Regions from separate parts of the Candidatus Thiodiazotropha sp. AKAK2 genome, predicted to be linked through region 2. Evidence: predicted binding sites of a transcription regulator. Region 2 holds the regulator's gene; each other region holds the start of a gene.
The links. The regulator FNR, encoded in region 2, switches genes on or off when oxygen is low (the NO sensors DNR and NnrR bind a similar motif). The targets are predictions, from matches to a motif close to TTGATNTANATCAA.

Region 1 (5,812 bases), on a different contig from region 2:
ATACCCTGGGCAACTGTCAATTTTCACCGAATGCCGAGATACATATCATTCAGATCATCCGGGAAGCGCTCTCCAACGTGATACGCCATGCGAATGCCACCGAAGCAAGAGTGAGTATGGATTGCGACCATCAGGGTCTGGTGACAGTCAACATCGAGGACAACGGCATTGGCATAGATGGTGAAGGTGATATGATGCAACACTATGGACTGCCGATCATGAAAGAGCGGGCGGAACATTTAGGTGGCGAACTACACATCAATGAGTCACCGATAGGCGGAACCCAGATCAATCTGGTCTTCACGATTGCTGATATTTCGAGCCGGGAATCGCAACGTCTTTTTACCGAGCAATTGAAAGATGCCTGAACAACACTACACACTGCTGGCGATAGACGATCACCCACTTTTCAGAAAAGGTGTCTCCGATCTGATCGATATGGATCCAGGCCTTGAACTGATCGGAGAAGCAGCCAATGGCGAGGATGGCCTGGTGCTGGCACGGGAGTTCAACCCGGATCTGATCCTGCTCGATATCAATATGAAGGGCACCAACGGCCTGGATACCTTGAAAGCCATCAAGAGTTTTGAGCTTGATTCAAGGGTCCTGATGCTCACCGTCTCAGATAATGAAGAGGATGTGCTCGCAGCACTGAAAAATGGTGCAGACGGCTATTTGCTGAAGGATATGGAGCCGGAAGATATTCTCAAATCGATCCGCAAAGCGGTAGAGGGCACCGTGGTCATCAGCGATCATTTGACTCAACTGCTGGCAAAAGCGCTGCGCGAGGACGACAGACTGGATACTCAATCCACCATGCCGGATCTCACCTCAAGGGAAAAGGAGATTCTTCAGCACATTGCCCAGGGACTGAGCAATAAACAGATCGCCACCAACCTTGCTATCTCAGAAGGCACGGTCAAAGTGCACGTCAAACATCTGCTGAAAAAGCTCAATCTCCACTCCAGAACCGAGGCTGCCGTTTGGGCCCTCAACCAGGGAAAAAACCTTCCAGCTAAACCTCTCTCCAGGGCCTGTTCAGACAGATTGCAATCAGTGCAATCGCTATTCCGCCGTTACCGCCAGATTTTACCCAAAACGAATTAGCATCTACTCACATTGGGGTATATAACGCTACCAATATATTGGTAAGTTACTGTTTTTTATTATTTTTTTCTTAAGATTTCGTATTGTTTCTTGATCCGAATCAAAGCAGTATTAAGGGCCTGGTGAAACACTTTCAGAAGCAAAAACATTGCGCCTCATAAAGGCCAATCAAATTCGACTGAACTCTATCAACCGAGGTCGCGACTGTTGTCAGGACACATCGACAGATCACAGTTTTTACGTGGTGACTTGCGCGGTCGACAAAGCGAGATACGACCACCCTGGTCGCAATCTGAAAGCAGCTTTACTGAACTTTGCGAACGCTGCAACGACTGCATTGAAGCCTGCCCCCAGAAGATCATTACGCTGGGTTCTGCCGGTTTTCCAAAAATCGATTTCTCTGTCGCCCAGTGCACATTTTGCGGCGATTGCGTAAAGGCCTGCAAACACCAGGCTCTGGGCTTTGACAGCGATCCGAACATGGCACCCTGGCACCTCGAACTGAGTATCGAAAAGAGCTGCCTGTCGCAAAACGGCGTGGTCTGCAGAAGCTGTGGCGATATCTGCGAAGAGGCTGCCATCTGCTTCAAGCTTGCTACCAGGGGGCGTTCCCTGCCACAGGTTGATCAGCAAAAGTGTAATAGCTGTGGAGCCTGTATTTCAGTTTGCCCCAGTCATTCCATTTCCATTTTGCCAGGCACACAGACCCAAGCGGCCTGACAGACCAATGCGAGGAATAAGCCATACATGAATATATGCAGCCTGATTGTCTATACGAAACCCGACCATGGCCCCCAAGTCTCCAAGCGCCTAACACAATACCAAGGTGTGGAAGTCCACGGTGGAATGATAGAGGACAAACTGATTGTTACTGTGGAAGACGAGGGTGAATCCATGTCACCGGTTTCAGACACTATGAATGAACTGCGCAATGTGGATGGCGTGGTGAGCACAACTTTGATTTATCACTATGGCGGTGAAGAGTCGATGGAGGAAATGAACCGTGAAATTAACTAGAAGAGATTTTATAAAAAGCAATGCTGTAGCAGCCGCTGCATCCGTGGCCGGCGTCACCCTTCCTGTGTCCAGCGCTGTTGCTGCCGATGCAGATGATGGCATCCGTTGGGACAAAGCGGCCTGCCGCTACTGCGGTACTGGTTGTAGCGTCTTGATGGGTGTCAAAGACGGTAAGGTCGTCGCCAGTCAGGGCGATCCGGATGCACCGGTCAACAAGGGCCTGAACTGTATCAAAGGGTACTTTCTACCGAAGATCCTCTATGGAGAGGATCGTCTGACCAAACCCTTGCTGAGAAAGACCAACGGCAAATATGACAAGAACGGCAAGTTCGAGGCCGTTAGCTGGGAAGAGGCTTTCCAGACCATGGCTGATAAGTGGGTAGCCGCACGTAAGGCCAAAGGACCCAAGGGTGTCGGCATGTTCGGCTCAGGTCAGTGGACTGTTTGGGAAGGCTATGCCGCACAGAAACTGCTGAAGGCAGGTTTCCGCTCCAACAGCCTGGAACCCAATGCACGCCACTGTATGGCTTCTGCCGTGGGCGCTTTCATGCGCGCTTTCGGTATCGATGAGCCGATGGGCTGTTATGACGATCTGGAACACGCCGATGTGTTCGTGCTCTGGGGCGCCAACATGGCGGAGATGCATCCGATTCTCTGGTCCCGCCTCACCGATACCCGTCTGACCAAGCCCGGTTGTGAAGTCCATGTACTTTCAACCTTCGAGCATCGCTGCTACGAGCTGGCTGACAACGGCATGATCTTTGAGCCCCAGACCGATCTGGCGATCCTCAACTACATTGCCAACTACATCATTCAGAACAAGGCCTACAACAAGGAGTTTATCGACAAGCACGTCAATTTCACCAAGACACCAACCGATATCGGTTATGGTCTGCGTGCCACTGATCCACGCGAAAAGGCGGCCAAAAATCGCAACAAGGGCAAGCTCTCCAAGATCAGTTTCGAAGAGTATGCCAAATCGGTTGAGCCCTACACCCTGGAGTACACCTCAAAGCTCTCCAAGGTTCCGAAGGATCAGCTGCTGAAACTGGCCAAGGCCTATGCCGATCCGAACAAGAAGGTCTCCTCCTACTGGACCATGGGCTTTAACCAGCACACCCGCGGTGTCTGGGTCAACGGCCTCTGCTACAACGTCCATCTGCTGATGGGCAAGATCGCCGAGCCGGGCAACAGCCCCTTCTCCCTCACCGGTCAGCCATCCGCCTGCGGCACCGCCCGCGAGGTTGGTACCTTTACCCACAGGTTGCCCGCAGACCTGGTGACCAAGAAGGACGCCCACTGTAAGTTCGCCGAGAAGACCTGGAAGCTGCCTGCCGGGACCATTCCCCGGGCCAACGGTAAAACCGACGGCGCCGACCAGACCGACATCAGCGGCAAACCCATGGGCAAGACCCTGATCCACGCCGTAGCCATGCATCGCGCCCTGAATGACGGCAAGATGAATACCTTCTGGGTCATGTGTAACAACAACATGCAGGCCGCCGCCAACATGAATGATGAGAGTTATCCCGGTTGGCGTAATCCGGACAATTTCATCACCGTGTCTGATCCCTATCCGACCGTATCGGCCCAGGCTGCGGATCTGATTCTGCCTACAGCGATGTGGATCGAAAAGGAAGGTGCCTATGGTAACGCCGAGCGGCGTACCCAGTTCTGGCGTCAGCAGGTCGCTGCACCCGGTGAGGCAAAATCCGACGTCTGGCAGGTCATGGAGTTCGCCAAGTATGTCAAAGTGAAAGACGTCTGGCCGGAAGATCTGATCGCCAAGATGCCTGAGTATGCCGACAAGACCCTGTTCGATGTGCTCTATGCCAACGGCCAGGTCGACAAGTTCCCGGTAGAGCAGGTTACCGACACCCGTGGCAACAAGTACGAAAACGATGAGTCCAAGGACTTCGGTTTCTATGTACAGAAAGGGTTGTTTGAAGAGTATCGCCTGTTCAACTCTGCCGAGGGGATCCCGAAGAAAGGCCACGAAATGGCCGACTTCGACGCCTACCACAAGGTGCGTGGCCTGCGTTGGCCGGTCATTGATGGCAAGGAGACCCTGTGGCGCTTCCGCGAGGGCTACGATCCCCATGTAGCCAAGGGTGAAGGGGTTAAATTCTATGGCAAGCCCGATGGCAGAGCCAACATCATTACCGCCCCCTATGAGCCCGCCGCTGAGCCGCCGGACAAAGAGTACGATCTGTGGCTCTGCACCGGACGGGTATTGGAGCACTGGCACTCCGGTTCCATGACCCGTCGCGTACCCGAGCTCTATCGTGCCGTCCCAGACGCGGTGGTCTACATGAATCCGAAAGATGCCAAGAAACGGCGTCTGCGTAACGGTGCATTGGCCAAGCTCACCTCCCGTCGTGGTGAGATCGTCTGCAAGGTCGACACCAAGGGCCGCAACAAGTGTCCGGAAGGGCTGGTTTTCGTTCCCTGGTTCGATGCTGGACGCCTGGTCAACAAGCTGACCCTCGACCAGACTGATCCGCTCTCGAAAGAGACGGATTACAAGAAGTGTGGTGTCAAGATCAGTCGAGCCTGATGGGCTGAAACGGCAGAGGGGTGCGGCACTGCCGCACCCCCCACCACGACTCTGATGGGTTGTGGTGCCACCACGGCAGAATGCAACTCAACTGAAAACGTTTTTTATTAGAGATGTCAGACAGTAAGGACAAAAACGAGCTCAACCGCAGACAGTTCCTGGGCAACATGCTCAAGACTGCCTGTGGGGTGGGATTGGTCGGACTGGGATTGGGTGCCTATTCAAAGCGGGCCTCCACCATGCCGGCCAACTATATCCGCCCCCCCGGCGCTCTGCCGGAGGAGGATTTTCTCGGCGCCTGCATTCGCTGCGGCCTGTGCGTGCGTGACTGTCCCTACGATATTCTGTTTCTGGGTGAAGTGGGAGATGAAGTGGCCACAGGTACCCCCTATTTCATCGCCCGTAGCGGGCCTTGTGAAATGTGCGTGGATATTCCCTGTGTCGTTGCCTGTCCCACCAATGCCCTCGATCATGACCTGAAGGATATCGAAGAGTCCCGCATGGGGCTGGCGGTCCTGATCGACCAGGAAAACTGCATTGCCTTTCACGGACTGCGCTGTGAAGTCTGCTTCAACGTCTGTCCGATCCGTAACCGGGCTATCACCCTGGATATGCAGCATAACACCCGCTCAGGCAAACACGCCCTGTTCATCCCGGTAGTCCACTCCGATGCCTGTACCGGTTGTGGACTTTGTGAACGGGCCTGCATCCTGGAGGAAGCGGCCATCAAGGTATTCCCCATGCACCTGGCGAAAGGTGAACTGGGTAAACACTACCGACTTGGCTGGCAGGAGAAAGAGAAGGCTGGTGAGGCACTGGTCACACCCGATACCAAGCATCAATATAACCTGCCCGATGGGGTGCGTTATGACCTGCAGGGTGAGGGTTTGATCATCGATGGAGAGGCTGAGGAGACCCCTTTCTCCTCAAATCCTCTGGATACACTCAATAGCGGATTCATGGACAAGTAGCATGGTGGATATGACGACATTGGGTGACGACGCCATCGCGGCCAAAGGCTGGATGAAGTCCCATAAGTACCTGATCCTGAGACGAATCAGCCAGCTCGGCATTCTCGCCCTGTTTCTCGCCGGCCCCTGGTTCGGCCTATGGATCGTCAAGGGTAATCTG
Region 2 (5,812 bases):
TGGGTGTCGAGCGATCGAATTCGGTACTATGGGCACCCTCCAATCCCGCCACATGACGGGCAAACTCAATCACCGCCACCTGCATCCCAAGGCAGATACCCAGATAGGGGATACGGTTTTCACGGGCATAGCGTACAGCCTCGATCTTGCCCTCTACACCCCGGTTTCCGAAGCCGCCAGGCACCAGAATGGCATCCATACCCTCCAGGCTCTCGGTGCCGCTCTTCTCGATCTGCTCTGAATCCACATAGTGAATCACCACCCGGTTGCCGGTATGCACACCCGCATGCACCAGGGCCTCGGAAAGGGATTTATAGGCTTCGGTAAGGTGAACATATTTACCCACCATGGCCACCTTCACCTCGCCTTCGAGATTATCCAGCCCTTCGAGAAAGGCTTCCCACTCCGAAAGATTGGCAGGGGGAAGATTCAGACCGAATCGCTGGTTTACCAGCTCATCCATACCCTGAGCATGCAGCAGCACCGGAATTCGATAGATGGAGTCGGCATCCACCGCAGAGATGACCGCCTCTTCAGGCACATTGGTGAACAGAGCGATCTTTCTGCGTTCCGGCTCCGGCAGGGGCTGCTCCGAACGGCAGACCAGGATATCCGGCTGAATACCGATCGAGCGCAACTCTTTCACTGAGTGCTGGGTCGGCTTGGTTTTGATCTCACCTGACGCCTTGATATAGGGAACCAGGGTCAAATGCATGAACATGGCCCGCTGATGGCCCATCTCCACACCCATCTGACGAATCGCCTCTAGAAAAGGCAGAGATTCGATATCACCGACGGTGCCACCGATCTCCACCAGACAGATATCCTTATCCCCGGCGCCGAGCAGAACGCTCTCCTTAATCTGATTCGTTATGTGTGGAATTACCTGTACCGTACCACCCAGATACTCGCCCTTGCGCTCCTTGCGGATCACCTGTTCGTAGATCTGGCCGGTGGTGAAGTTGTTATTGCACCCCATGGTGCTGTCGATGAATCTTTCGTAGTGACCGAGATCCAGATCGGTTTCCGATCCGTCCTCCGTTACGAACACTTCACCATGCTGAAAAGGGCTCATGGTGCCGGGATCCACATTGATATAGGGATCCAGCTTGATCATGGTGACATCCAGGCCGCGAGCCTCGAGGAGTGCGGCCAGTGAGGCTGAGGCGATACCTTTACCAAGCGAGGAAACCACACCGCCCGTAATGAAAATAAAACTGGTCATGAAATTCTGCTTACCAGGGTTAGAGTGCAGGGAATGGGATATAGGACGGGGGTAAACAGTACCAGATTGGCCCTCTTCACTCAATCTCGAAGGGCTGGTTGGCCACAGAGCCGTGATAACCCCCAAGGGGGGAAGAATTCGTTTGAATATCACCGCTCAAGGTCTATAATCGATTGGCGTGTTTCGCAAATAACAACTACTGAGGCAAGCAGTACTTTACCCGATCGTCCAGGCCATTTTTTTGGCCGACCTCGTTGTGAAGTCCTCAAGCATCGTATGATGGAGGCTTACGAAGCCACTTTTATACATCACCGATGGTAGTATCAAAACAATCATTTGAGAGGAAGAAAGCATGACTAAATTTGCTAAAGTTCTGAGCATCGCTGCTCTTGTAGCTGCGTCTACCAGCGCTTCTGCCTGGTGGGGCGGTCCTGGCTATGGTAACCGCGGCTGGAACAATGACGGTTGGGGCGATGGTTGGGGTGATGGCTCCGGTGATTTCAGCTTCGGCATGAGTGGTAATGCCCGCGGTTCTGGCTATGGCCGGGGTAACAACTACTACCGTGACTATGGTGGCTATGGACCTTATGGTTACGGCGCTCCATACGGCTATGGTGCTCCTTATGGCGCTCCTTACGGTGCTCCATACGGCTATCCTGCGCCTCCAGCTGCAGCACCTGCACCAGCTGCACCGGCTCAATAAGCCTACCCATGTGCAGAAAAGCCGGCCTTCTGGCCGGCTTTTTTTTGCTCCCAGCCACCCTGGATACAAGTCCTGCAATGATCCAAAGTAATAAAAAAACTAAAACGACTTGATCAACATCAAGAATTTCTGGAAAAATAGGCCGGGTGCTGGTTCACAAAAAATTGAGAGACACGGATGTGGTTGTAGGATGGGGAGACAAGCTATCCGCTCCGACAGGCTGTTTGTCGGGAATAGCGGTATAAGTGGCTCCAGTGGTTTAAACACCAACCTCTGGGAGCTGTAACGCCATTGAGGAAATTGAGGTCATCTCGGAAAGGAAATGATACCCCTTAAGCGTAAACCGTCTTTACCAAGCGTTGATATCAAAGCACCCCGCATGCCGGAGCGATCACTTGACTAGCAGAAAAGTTGTCTCATTTGAAAATATCAAGGTAGCCTGCAAGAACTGCAGTCTGGCCACTCTCTGTCTACCGATGGGATTGACACCGGATGACGTGGAGCGCCTTGACTGCATCATTAAACGGGGGCGGCCCTACCATCGGGGGGACCACCTCTACCGTGGTGGTGACAAGTTCCACAGCCTGCGGGTCATTACCAGCGGCTCGGTAAAAACCTACAGCCCCAACGAAGATGGTGGAGAACAGGTACTGGGCTTCCACCTTCCGGGTGAGCTGATCGGCCTGGATGCCATTCAGGATGATTGCCACACCTGCTCGGCGATCGCCCTTGAGACCACAGCGGTGTGCGAGATCCCCTTCTCCCAGCTGGAGTCCCTGAGCGCCATCATGCCCAGCCTGCAGCACCAGATGTACCGCCTGCTGAGCCGGGAGATCGGCCAGGATACGGAAATGCTGACCCTGCTGGGTAAAAAGAGTGCCGAAGAGCGCCTGGCCACCTTTCTGCTCAGTTTCTCGGAGCGATTCAAGCAACGGGGATTTTCAGCCAGCGACTTCTTTCTGAGTATGTCCCGTCATGAAATCGGTAACTATCTTGGCCTGGCCGTTGAAACAGTCAGCCGGCTGTTTACCCGTTTTCAGGATGAAAATCTGCTGAGAGTGGAGCGCAAGCACGTTCAGTTGCTCGACATCCCCAGACTCTACGACATCGTGCAGGGCTGCGACAGCGCCAAATCGAGTCAATCGAGGGTCTGACGAAGGGTCTGTTAGCCGATACGACTGCTACGGCTGTTTGTGCCAGATACAGGCTTCACCCATCGCTTCAAGCTGCCGCTGATGAGCTTCCAACTCGGACTCAACCGCCTGGATCACCTTCAGAGGTGGACGATCGGTGGCCAAACGACGGATATTGTCGGCCGCGCGCTCCTCACCACCCTGCCGACCCAGCTCATCATCCAACACCAGCGCTGCCTGACCGCCGGTCATCATCAGATAGACATCCGCCAGTATCTCCGCATCGAGTAGCGCTCCATGGAGCTCACGATGAGAGTTGTCGATATCGTAGCGTTTACACAGGGCATCGAGGCTGTTCCTCTGCCCCGGATGCATCTTCTTTGCCATCACCAGGGTATCGGTAACCGCGCAAAGGCTGTCAATACGCTGGGAATCATGCATCAGTTTCAGCTCATTATCGAGGAATCCCACGTCAAACGGGGCGTTGTGGATGATCAGCTCGGCGCCGCGTACATACTCCACAAAATCCTGGGCCACATCGCAAAATTTAGGTTTATCGGCAAGAAACTCGTTGGTGATGCCATGCACCTCGATGGCCCCGGCATCGATCTCCCGATCCGGTTGGAGAAACTGATGAAAATTGTTACCGGTCAGCCGTCTGTCAACCAGCTCGACACAGCCGATCTCAATGATCCTGTGGCCCTGTTCAGGCTCCAGACCTGTGGTTTCCGTATCGAGTACGATCTGACGCATCATCCTACAGCTCCTGGATGCCCTTGTTGGCCAGCTGGTCCGCCAACTCATTGCCGGGATGCCCTGCATGCCCTTTCACCCAGTACCAATCCACCTGGTGCTTGTTAACCTCGCTGTCGAGGATCTGCCACAGATCGGCATTTTTCACCGCCTTCCTGGCAGCCGTCTTCCAGCCATTCTTTTTCCAGTTGTGAATCCATTGGGTAATGCCGTTTTTGACATACTGGGAGTCGGTGGTCACAGCGACACGACTGGACCGTTTCAGCTGCTGCAACCCCTTGATGACCGCCAGCAGCTCCATACGGTTATTGGTGGTGGTGGCCTCCCCCCCATAGAGGTGCTTCTCATGATCGCCATAGCGCAAGACCACGCCCCAGCCGCCAGGCCCGGGGTTTCCCTTGCAGGCGCCGTCCGTAAAGAGTTCTACATGCTGTGTCATCGAATTCTGTTGCAATCCATGGTAGGGGTAATTCAGGCACCGTTTCTGATTGTGGGTTCCGCTGCGGTGGGAATGACCCGCTTCTTCACCGACCATTTCGGCCGGATCGGTGTAATCGTCACCACGCGCTTCACCGCCAGTATGATATACACACCACCAAAATTCGGATAGACCTTGTCACCGATCTGTTCCATAAACTGCAACTTCTGCATCACACCCTGGTGCTGGATCGGAGGCCGGTAGTTCAGATACTGGATCTCCAGCAGATCGAAGCCCAGCAGTGCCAGCCAATCCAGTACCCGCCGACTGCTGAAAAAGTGGCCACACCAGGGTGGATTGGATGAGCGCATGCGCAGCAACCTCACCCCACCCCAAAGACTCCAGGGGTTGAAACCACTCAGTAGCAGCTTTCCCTCGGGTATCAGAATCCGCTCAACTTCGCGCAACACCTGGTGCGGATCAAGGGAAAAATCGAGGGTATGGGGCAACAGCACCCCATCCACACTGTCGGTGGCAAACGGCAGATGGCTTGGATCAGCCTGTAATTCACTCGGTTGACCGGAGTTGCCGATCCCCATCACTAGCCGGTTACGGGCTGGACTGAACTGCAACAGCTCCTCACCCACCCCCTGATGACCGATCTGCACCAGATGGTAGCCGAACATGGCAGAGAGATGGCGCTCAAGCGGGATCCGTTCCTGGGCGATAAGATTCGCTCCAAGATGGGTATCGAACCACTCCTGAATGTGATTCTGTTGGCAAGATCGCAGTTTTAGCCGCCTATATTCTCTCATCTGTCAAGCTATCGGCTTTGCTACCGACACTACTGTCAGGTAATCTGTGTTTCTTTTTGAGCGCCGCTCTTAAACCTACTGTTGTGGCATCCGACTCGATTGTCTATCAGTATGGCACCTCAAAGAGGCGAAGGAGCGGCCCTGGTTTGTGCAGGATTCAGGTGTAGCGTCTCATATTGCTAACCGATGTCCCGGCGGTTGTCATGCACTAGAAGGTTATTGCCTGCGCCTGGATAGAAACATTGGGCCGGCGTACCATCACTAAGCAAATCAAGGATTTGCTGTGCAACCGAGCAGCCCCGCCCAGTGATATGTGATGCCACGCGTAACGAGGCCGTAACGATCACAGATTGCAACAGGCGGCCGTTTGTCAGGAGTTCACACTACATGGAAATCATACACGGCTTTGGTTACATTTTCTTTCAGTATTCGGTATGTCAAAGTCACTTAACAGATCGGCAACACTTCTCAGCAAGCCCTACCTGCTCGCAATGAACCTAATACTCACCTGTCTGTTGGCGGCTTGTCAGTCTCTGCCGAACGGCACCGAGGAGTCGGCCTTGACCGAGGTCCCTCTGGACAGCCTCTCCACCGAAACCGTACAGACCCAACCCCTGGCCGGCAGTGAACAGGTAAAACCTGAGTCGATGCCGGAGGTGGCCGAACAACTCTCCGAAGTGGTTGCCTCTCTGCCCGACCCGACACCGGCCCACGCCTGGGACAGAATGCGGCAGAATTTTGCCCTCACCATCCCCAGCAACAGCC
Region 3 (5,812 bases), on a different contig from region 2:
TAATAATCCGGCAAATAGTTCATATGAATTCAGGCGACGTTTCGGCAGCTCTGGCGGCGACGCTGCAGTTCCCGGGTGATGCCATTTAACACCCGCCATTTCAGTGTGCACCAGGCGGGTGTCAGAAGAATTTTTTCGGAAGCGGTGCCGGTTAGTCTGTGCCAGACGATGTTGTCGGGGGCCTGTTCCACCAGATCGGCAGCGATCTGGATATATTCGTTCATCGTCAAAGGGGTGTATTCGCCGTTTCGCCAACTGTTTGCCAGCTGGGTTCCTTTGACCACATGCAGCGGGTGCAGCTTGAGGCCGTCTGTACCGAGCGTTGTAACCCGCCGTAGACTCTCCCGGTTATGCTGGACAGTTTCACCAGGTAGACCGGCGATCAAATGGGTGCAGACCTTGATGCCTCGGCTTCTCGCTCTGAGTACCGCATCCTGGTATTCGGCGAACCCATGTCCCCGATTGACCTGTTCCAGGGTCTCATCAAAAGCGGATTGCAGGCCAAGTTCCAGCCAGATCTCATAACCTTGTGCCTGATAACCGGAGAGTAATTCCAATACCCCGTCGGGAACGCAGTCAGGCCGGGTGCCGATCGAGAGCCCGATGACGTCCTGCTCGGCAAGTGCCTCATCATAGCGTTCCGTCAGCCGCTCAAGTGAGTCGTAGGTGTTTGTATATGCTTGAAAATAGGCAAGATATTTTTTTGCACCGGTACGCTTTCGAATAACCTCCCGGCCGGCTTGCAACTGCTCGTTGATCGGTTTCGGGCGGCGACCATTGGGGCTGAACGAGACGTTGTTGCAGAAAGTGCAGCCGCCAAGTCCTTTGGTACCGTCTCTGTTAGGGCAGGTGAACGCTGTATCAAGCGCAATTTTATGCACTCTCTCCCCATATCGATTGAGCAGATACTGCCCGAATGTGGGGAGTTGTTCAGCCAGGGTGGTCATGAGGATCAGCCCACAACATTGAGTTCGCGGCGACGAAATTTCACTTTCAGTTGTCTTGCGATACCTTCGCAGGCTTCAATATCGACCCCATCCAGGCCAACGATCGCCGTGGCAGTCACATCCGGGATATATTTTGTTGCCCGATCAAGAAATGCCAGCATGGCCTGGTAGGAGCCAGGCAGGTTGGGACGGCAGTGCTGATCGTAAATCTCACTGTTTTGCGCGTTCAGCGAGACCGATAGGGCATCGACGCATTCCGCCAACTCAGGCAGGGTGTCTTGTTTGTGCACCAGGTTGGAGAGTCCATCCGTATTGACCCGCACACGTCCGCCGTGCTGTTTGACATGGCGGGCGACCTCCAGCAGTACATTGAGCCTGAGCGTGGGTTCGCCATAGCCACAAAAGACAACCTCATCATATTTGGACACATCGCCAAGGGATGTGATCACCTCTTCAGCCGTGGGGCGGTGGTGAATGGTCAGATCGTAACCCTGTACCGTCATATCACCCTGGGTCTTTGGGCAGAAAGCACACTCAAGGGTGCAGCGGTCAGTAATGCTGAGATAGAGATTGTTGCCGATTTGGTAGCTGATCTGCTGTTGCACGATGCTCTCATAGAGTGAGTTTAGAGAGGCTATCCTAGCGTTTGAATTGAGCGAAACAATGACTTTGGTCAAGTCAATCACTGAGACAAAAGGATAGTACAACCGGTTTTTTACACTTATTTAGATCAGAGGGATTGTTGGATTCCAAGAGAGGCGGTCTGCAGTAATCGTGCACTACTTATTTACCGCCACCCATTGTCTTCATCATTTTCTGGCAGATCACCTTGAAGTTCTCGAACTGCTGGCGTGTAACCCCTGGCCCGCTTAAGCCATTATCGGCATAAAAAAGTCCCACCGGTTTGTTACGGATGAAGATCGACATGGAGACGAATCCACTGGTATTGATCTGTTCTTTCGCCTCTTGGGGGATCATGGGAAGGTATTTTTCAGCATTATCCTTATTCAGGATAATTGCTTGAGGTTTGGTTAATAATATCTTGAATAGACTCGGTTTTTTTGTGTCTAATGCAAATCCTTTCAGGGACAGTTGCTGTTCCGACTCTATGACCAGGCGGGACCTGATCATGGCGTGATCGGGGGTAAGCATGGCAAACATGGTGCGGCTCAGGCCGAGATCATCGTGCATCTGTTGCAAGGCGCTGTTGAGCATCTCCTGCAAAGGGTTGCTCTTTTGCGCCGGTGGCGCAGGCGTGTTGCTGACGGCGGCAGGCTTTTGCTGTTTCGGTGGTGGCGTTTCCGCTTCAGGCACTGACTTGCCGGTGCTGGGCTCAGCCTTCTGAACTGGTGCCGGTTGAGGTTTTTCCGCTACAGCCTTTTTCGGCGGGGGAGGACTTTTGGCTGGTTGCTCCGATTTTTTACTGGCAGGCTTTGTGGTGGGCTTCGGATCACCGCTGATGATATAGAAACCCGGTAGCGGCAGGGGAAGGGTGTGCAGATCCCGTGCGGCTTCCGCAGCCAGCTGGTGTAGGGCTGAGATGGCATTTTCCTGGGGGATTTCCAGGAACTCGGCCAACAGCTCCAGATTCCCGATGGTCTTTTCCCGCCGCCAACCCAGGCTGGTTTCTCTGGCAATCGCTGAGGAGAGCATCACAGAGAGGGGTTTGGGCAGAAAACTGTTGGAGATGCCCTGTGACTCTATGATCAGATCCGGTAGCTGCCAACGTTCGCTCAAGCGGATATTGAGTGTCTCGAATGTACAGCCCAACTCGGCTTTGGCAACACTCTCCCGGTCATCCCCACCGAGAATTTTGTTTTGCACACGTTGCATCTCATCCGGAACCACAGACCACAGGGCCATCTCGCCGATATCGTGCAGCAGGGCCCCGGTATAGAGTCCATCCGTGTCCGGCAGATTCCGCATCTTGGCCAAACTGCGGACATAAAGTGCTGCATGAGCCGCCCGACTGTAGCCATTGTAGAGACCGCGTCTTGGGGGACCTTTCAGTTTATCCTCGAGCGAAGGCAGGGTTTTACTCGCCTGTTCGATCAACTCCATCCCCAGCATCGGGATGGCCAGTGTGATTCGGGTGATCGGCTCCTTGGGTTGAGTGGGTAGCTGGCTGAGCTTTTGCATCACATACAGGCTGAACCCCGGATCTCGGGAGATCACTTCCGAAAGCCGGTTATGGTTAACACTGGATTTATTGAGTAGGTCCCTGACCTGGGTCAGGGTGCGCTGCATGACGGGAAGGGGCTCAGACGAGAGCTGCCGTACCCACGCTTCAACGGTTTGGGACATAGCCTGCAAATATTATGGTTGATGAGGTTTTCTGCATTCAGAAACACCCCGGGGTTTATTGATAAAACGCTACCAGAGTATCGGTTTTTTAGTTTATCGCTCCAAGATAAAACCTATGCGATGCGCTGGCAAGGTCTGATTGGTCCAGCAACCGGTAATCTGCCTGTTGGTCGGTAGGGAAAATTACTTGGTTTCTGCGGGAACGGGGGGGTGTTAAACTAACCGGTTTGAATATTCGGTATTGAGAGGTTTGTATGGCAGGACACAGTAAGTGGGCCAATATCAAGCATAAAAAGGCTGCAAATGATAAAAAGCGCGGCAAGATCTGGACCAAATTGATCCGTGAGATCACAGTCGCTGCCCGCATGGGGGGTGGTGATCCCAATGCCAACCCCCGATTGCGTCTGGCAATGGACAAAGGACTTGGCGCCAACATGCCCAAAGATACCATTGAACGGGCGATCAAACGGGGTGCCGGCGGCAGCGATGGTGAGAATTACGATGAGATTCGCTATGAAGGTTATGGGCCCGGTGGCACGGCCGTGATGGTGGATTGCATGACCGACAACCGCAATCGCACAGCCTCAGAAGTCCGTCACGCCTTCAGTAAGCTGGGCGGCAACCTTGGTACCGATGGGTCGGTGGCCTATCTGTTCACCAAACAGGGCATCATCAGTTTTGCATCCGGCTCCGATGAAGAGCAGGTTATGGATGCGGCACTTGAGGCCGGCGCTGAGGATGTGCTCACCAATGATGACGGCTCCATCGATGTGATCGCCACACCGGAGAGCTTCTCCGAGGTGAAGGATGCCCTGTTTCAGGCGGGATTAGAGCCGGAAAATGATGAGGTTACCTATGTGGCTTCGACCCAGGCGGAGCTGGATGAGGGGGATGCGGACAAATTGCTGCGTATGATCGATATGCTTGAAGATCTCGACGATGTGCAGAATGTCTACACCAATGCAGAGATTTCAGACGAAATCCTCGATGCAGTTGGTTGAATGCTGAGGATAATCGGCATTGATCCGGGCTCTCGGATTACCGGATTTGGATTGATCGAATCCGATGGTGTACACACCACCCATCTGTTCCATGGCGTGTTACGTCTGGAGGGCGAAGCACTGGCGCCCAGACTGGGACAGATTTTTACCGGCATCAGTGAAGTGATCAACCAGTACCAGCCTGAAGTGATGGCGATTGAACAGGTCTTCGTTTCGAAGAATCCTTCATCGGCACTCAAGCTGGGGCAGGCCAGAGGTGCGGCGATCTGTGCTGCGGTCAATCAGGGATTGTCGGTGGCGGAATACTCCCCCAGAGGGATCAAGCAGGCTGTTGTGGGGACCGGCCGGGCGGAAAAAACCCAGGTCCAGCACATGGTGCAGATGTTGCTGAAGCTGCAGAAAAAGCCCCAGGCCGACGCAGCCGATGCCTTGGCCGTGGCATTGAGCCATGCCCACAGCAGTAGGATTGGATATGCAAAGCGTAGCAATGGTATGAGAGGTTTTCAGCCGTGATCGGTCGTCTTAGAGGCGAGCTCGCCGCGAAGCAGGCACCCCATCTGTTGGTCGATGTGGGTGGCGTCGGATATGAAATCGAAGCGCCGCTTTCGACCATATTCTCACTCCCGGAAATCGGTCAGAAGGTCACTTTGCTGACCCATTTGATCGTCCGGGAAGATGCCCATGTACTGTATGGCTTCAGTAATGAAACTGAACGAACTTTGTTTCGTAACCTTTTGAAAGTAAATGGCGTAGGTGCCAAAATGGCGTTGACGATTCTCTCCGGTATGAGTGCCGAGGAGTTTGCTCGCTGTGTCGAGTTCGAGGATGTTGCGGCGCTGGTCAAACTGCCGGGTATCGGTAAAAAGACCGCCGAGCGGTTGATCATCGAAATGCGCGACCGGTTGGCGAAGCTGTCCGCTTTCAGTGTCTCCGGCACAGGGGCTCAAGCCATTGCAGCAGATCACCCCGTCTCGGCCAATGCGGATGCTGTGGCAGCACTGGTGGCGCTTGGTTACAAATCCCAGGATGCCAGCCGGATGGTGAAAAGCGTGGAACAGCAAGACATGGACAGTGAAGCACTTATCAGGGCCGCTCTGCAGGGTGCGGCTAAAAAATGACAGGATCACCGGTGAACGAAGAACCCAGATTGATCGATGGTGCGGCTACGGGAGATGATGATCTGCTGGAGCGGGCTATCCGACCCAAACAGTTGTCCGACTATGTGGGGCAGACGGCTGTGTGTGAGCAGATGGAGATCTTCATTACCGCAGCAAGGGGACGCGAGGAGGCCCTTGATCATGTCTTGATTTTTGGCCCCCCGGGATTGGGTAAGACCACCTTGGCGCATATCATCGCCAATGAAATGGGGGTCAACCTTCGACAGACATCCGGGCCGGTACTTGAAAAACCCGGGGACCTGGCTGCCTTGTTGACCAATCTGGAACCCCACGATGTGCTGTTTGTCGATGAGATTCATCGCCTCAGCCCGGTGGTGGAAGAGGTGCTCTATCCGGCGATGGAGGATTATCAGCTCGATATCATGATCGGTGAAGGCCCTGC

Region 1: a site for FNR is predicted at 1,198-1,211, ahead of napF (ferredoxin-type protein NapF). Genes of this name have one in related genera too.
Region 3: a site for FNR is predicted at 1,611-1,624, ahead of AC4IE8_RS16275 (TatD family nuclease-associated radical SAM protein). Genes of this name have one in related genera too.

The regions. Positions count from the first base shown of each region.
Region 1 is NZ_JBSYOP010000006.1:84,214-90,025, reverse strand. Features, by position in the region: gene AC4IE8_RS01455 (type IV pili methyl-accepting chemotaxis transducer N-terminal domain-containing protein) at 1-368, shown strand, start outside; gene narL (two-component system response regulator NarL) at 361-1,107, shown strand; gene napF (ferredoxin-type protein NapF) at 1,315-1,827, shown strand; gene AC4IE8_RS01440 (chaperone NapD) at 1,855-2,124, shown strand; gene napA (nitrate reductase catalytic subunit NapA) at 2,111-4,681, shown strand; gene napG (ferredoxin-type protein NapG) at 4,795-5,652, shown strand; gene napH (quinol dehydrogenase ferredoxin subunit NapH) at 5,654-5,812, shown strand, end outside.
Region 2 is NZ_JBSYOP010000021.1:197,708-203,519, forward strand. Features, by position in the region: gene pyrG (CTP synthase) at 1-1,225, opposite strand, end outside; gene AC4IE8_RS08705 (sulfur globule family protein) at 1,578-1,928, shown strand; gene fnr (fumarate/nitrate reduction transcriptional regulator Fnr) at 2,324-3,082, shown strand; gene dnaQ (DNA polymerase III subunit epsilon) at 3,110-3,814, opposite strand; gene rnhA (ribonuclease HI) at 3,819-4,253, opposite strand; gene AC4IE8_RS08725 (class I SAM-dependent methyltransferase) at 4,286-5,047, opposite strand; gene AC4IE8_RS08730 (lytic transglycosylase) at 5,482-5,812, shown strand, end outside.
Region 3 is NZ_JBSYOP010000033.1:219,157-224,968, reverse strand. Features, by position in the region: gene mnmL (tRNA modification radical SAM protein MnmL/YtqA) at 30-947, opposite strand; gene AC4IE8_RS16275 (TatD family nuclease-associated radical SAM protein) at 953-1,552, opposite strand; gene AC4IE8_RS16270 (HDOD domain-containing protein) at 1,731-3,251, opposite strand; gene AC4IE8_RS16265 (YebC/PmpR family DNA-binding transcriptional regulator) at 3,506-4,252, shown strand; gene ruvC (crossover junction endodeoxyribonuclease RuvC) at 4,253-4,765, shown strand; gene ruvA (Holliday junction branch migration protein RuvA) at 4,762-5,370, shown strand; gene ruvB (Holliday junction branch migration DNA helicase RuvB) at 5,367-5,812, shown strand, end outside.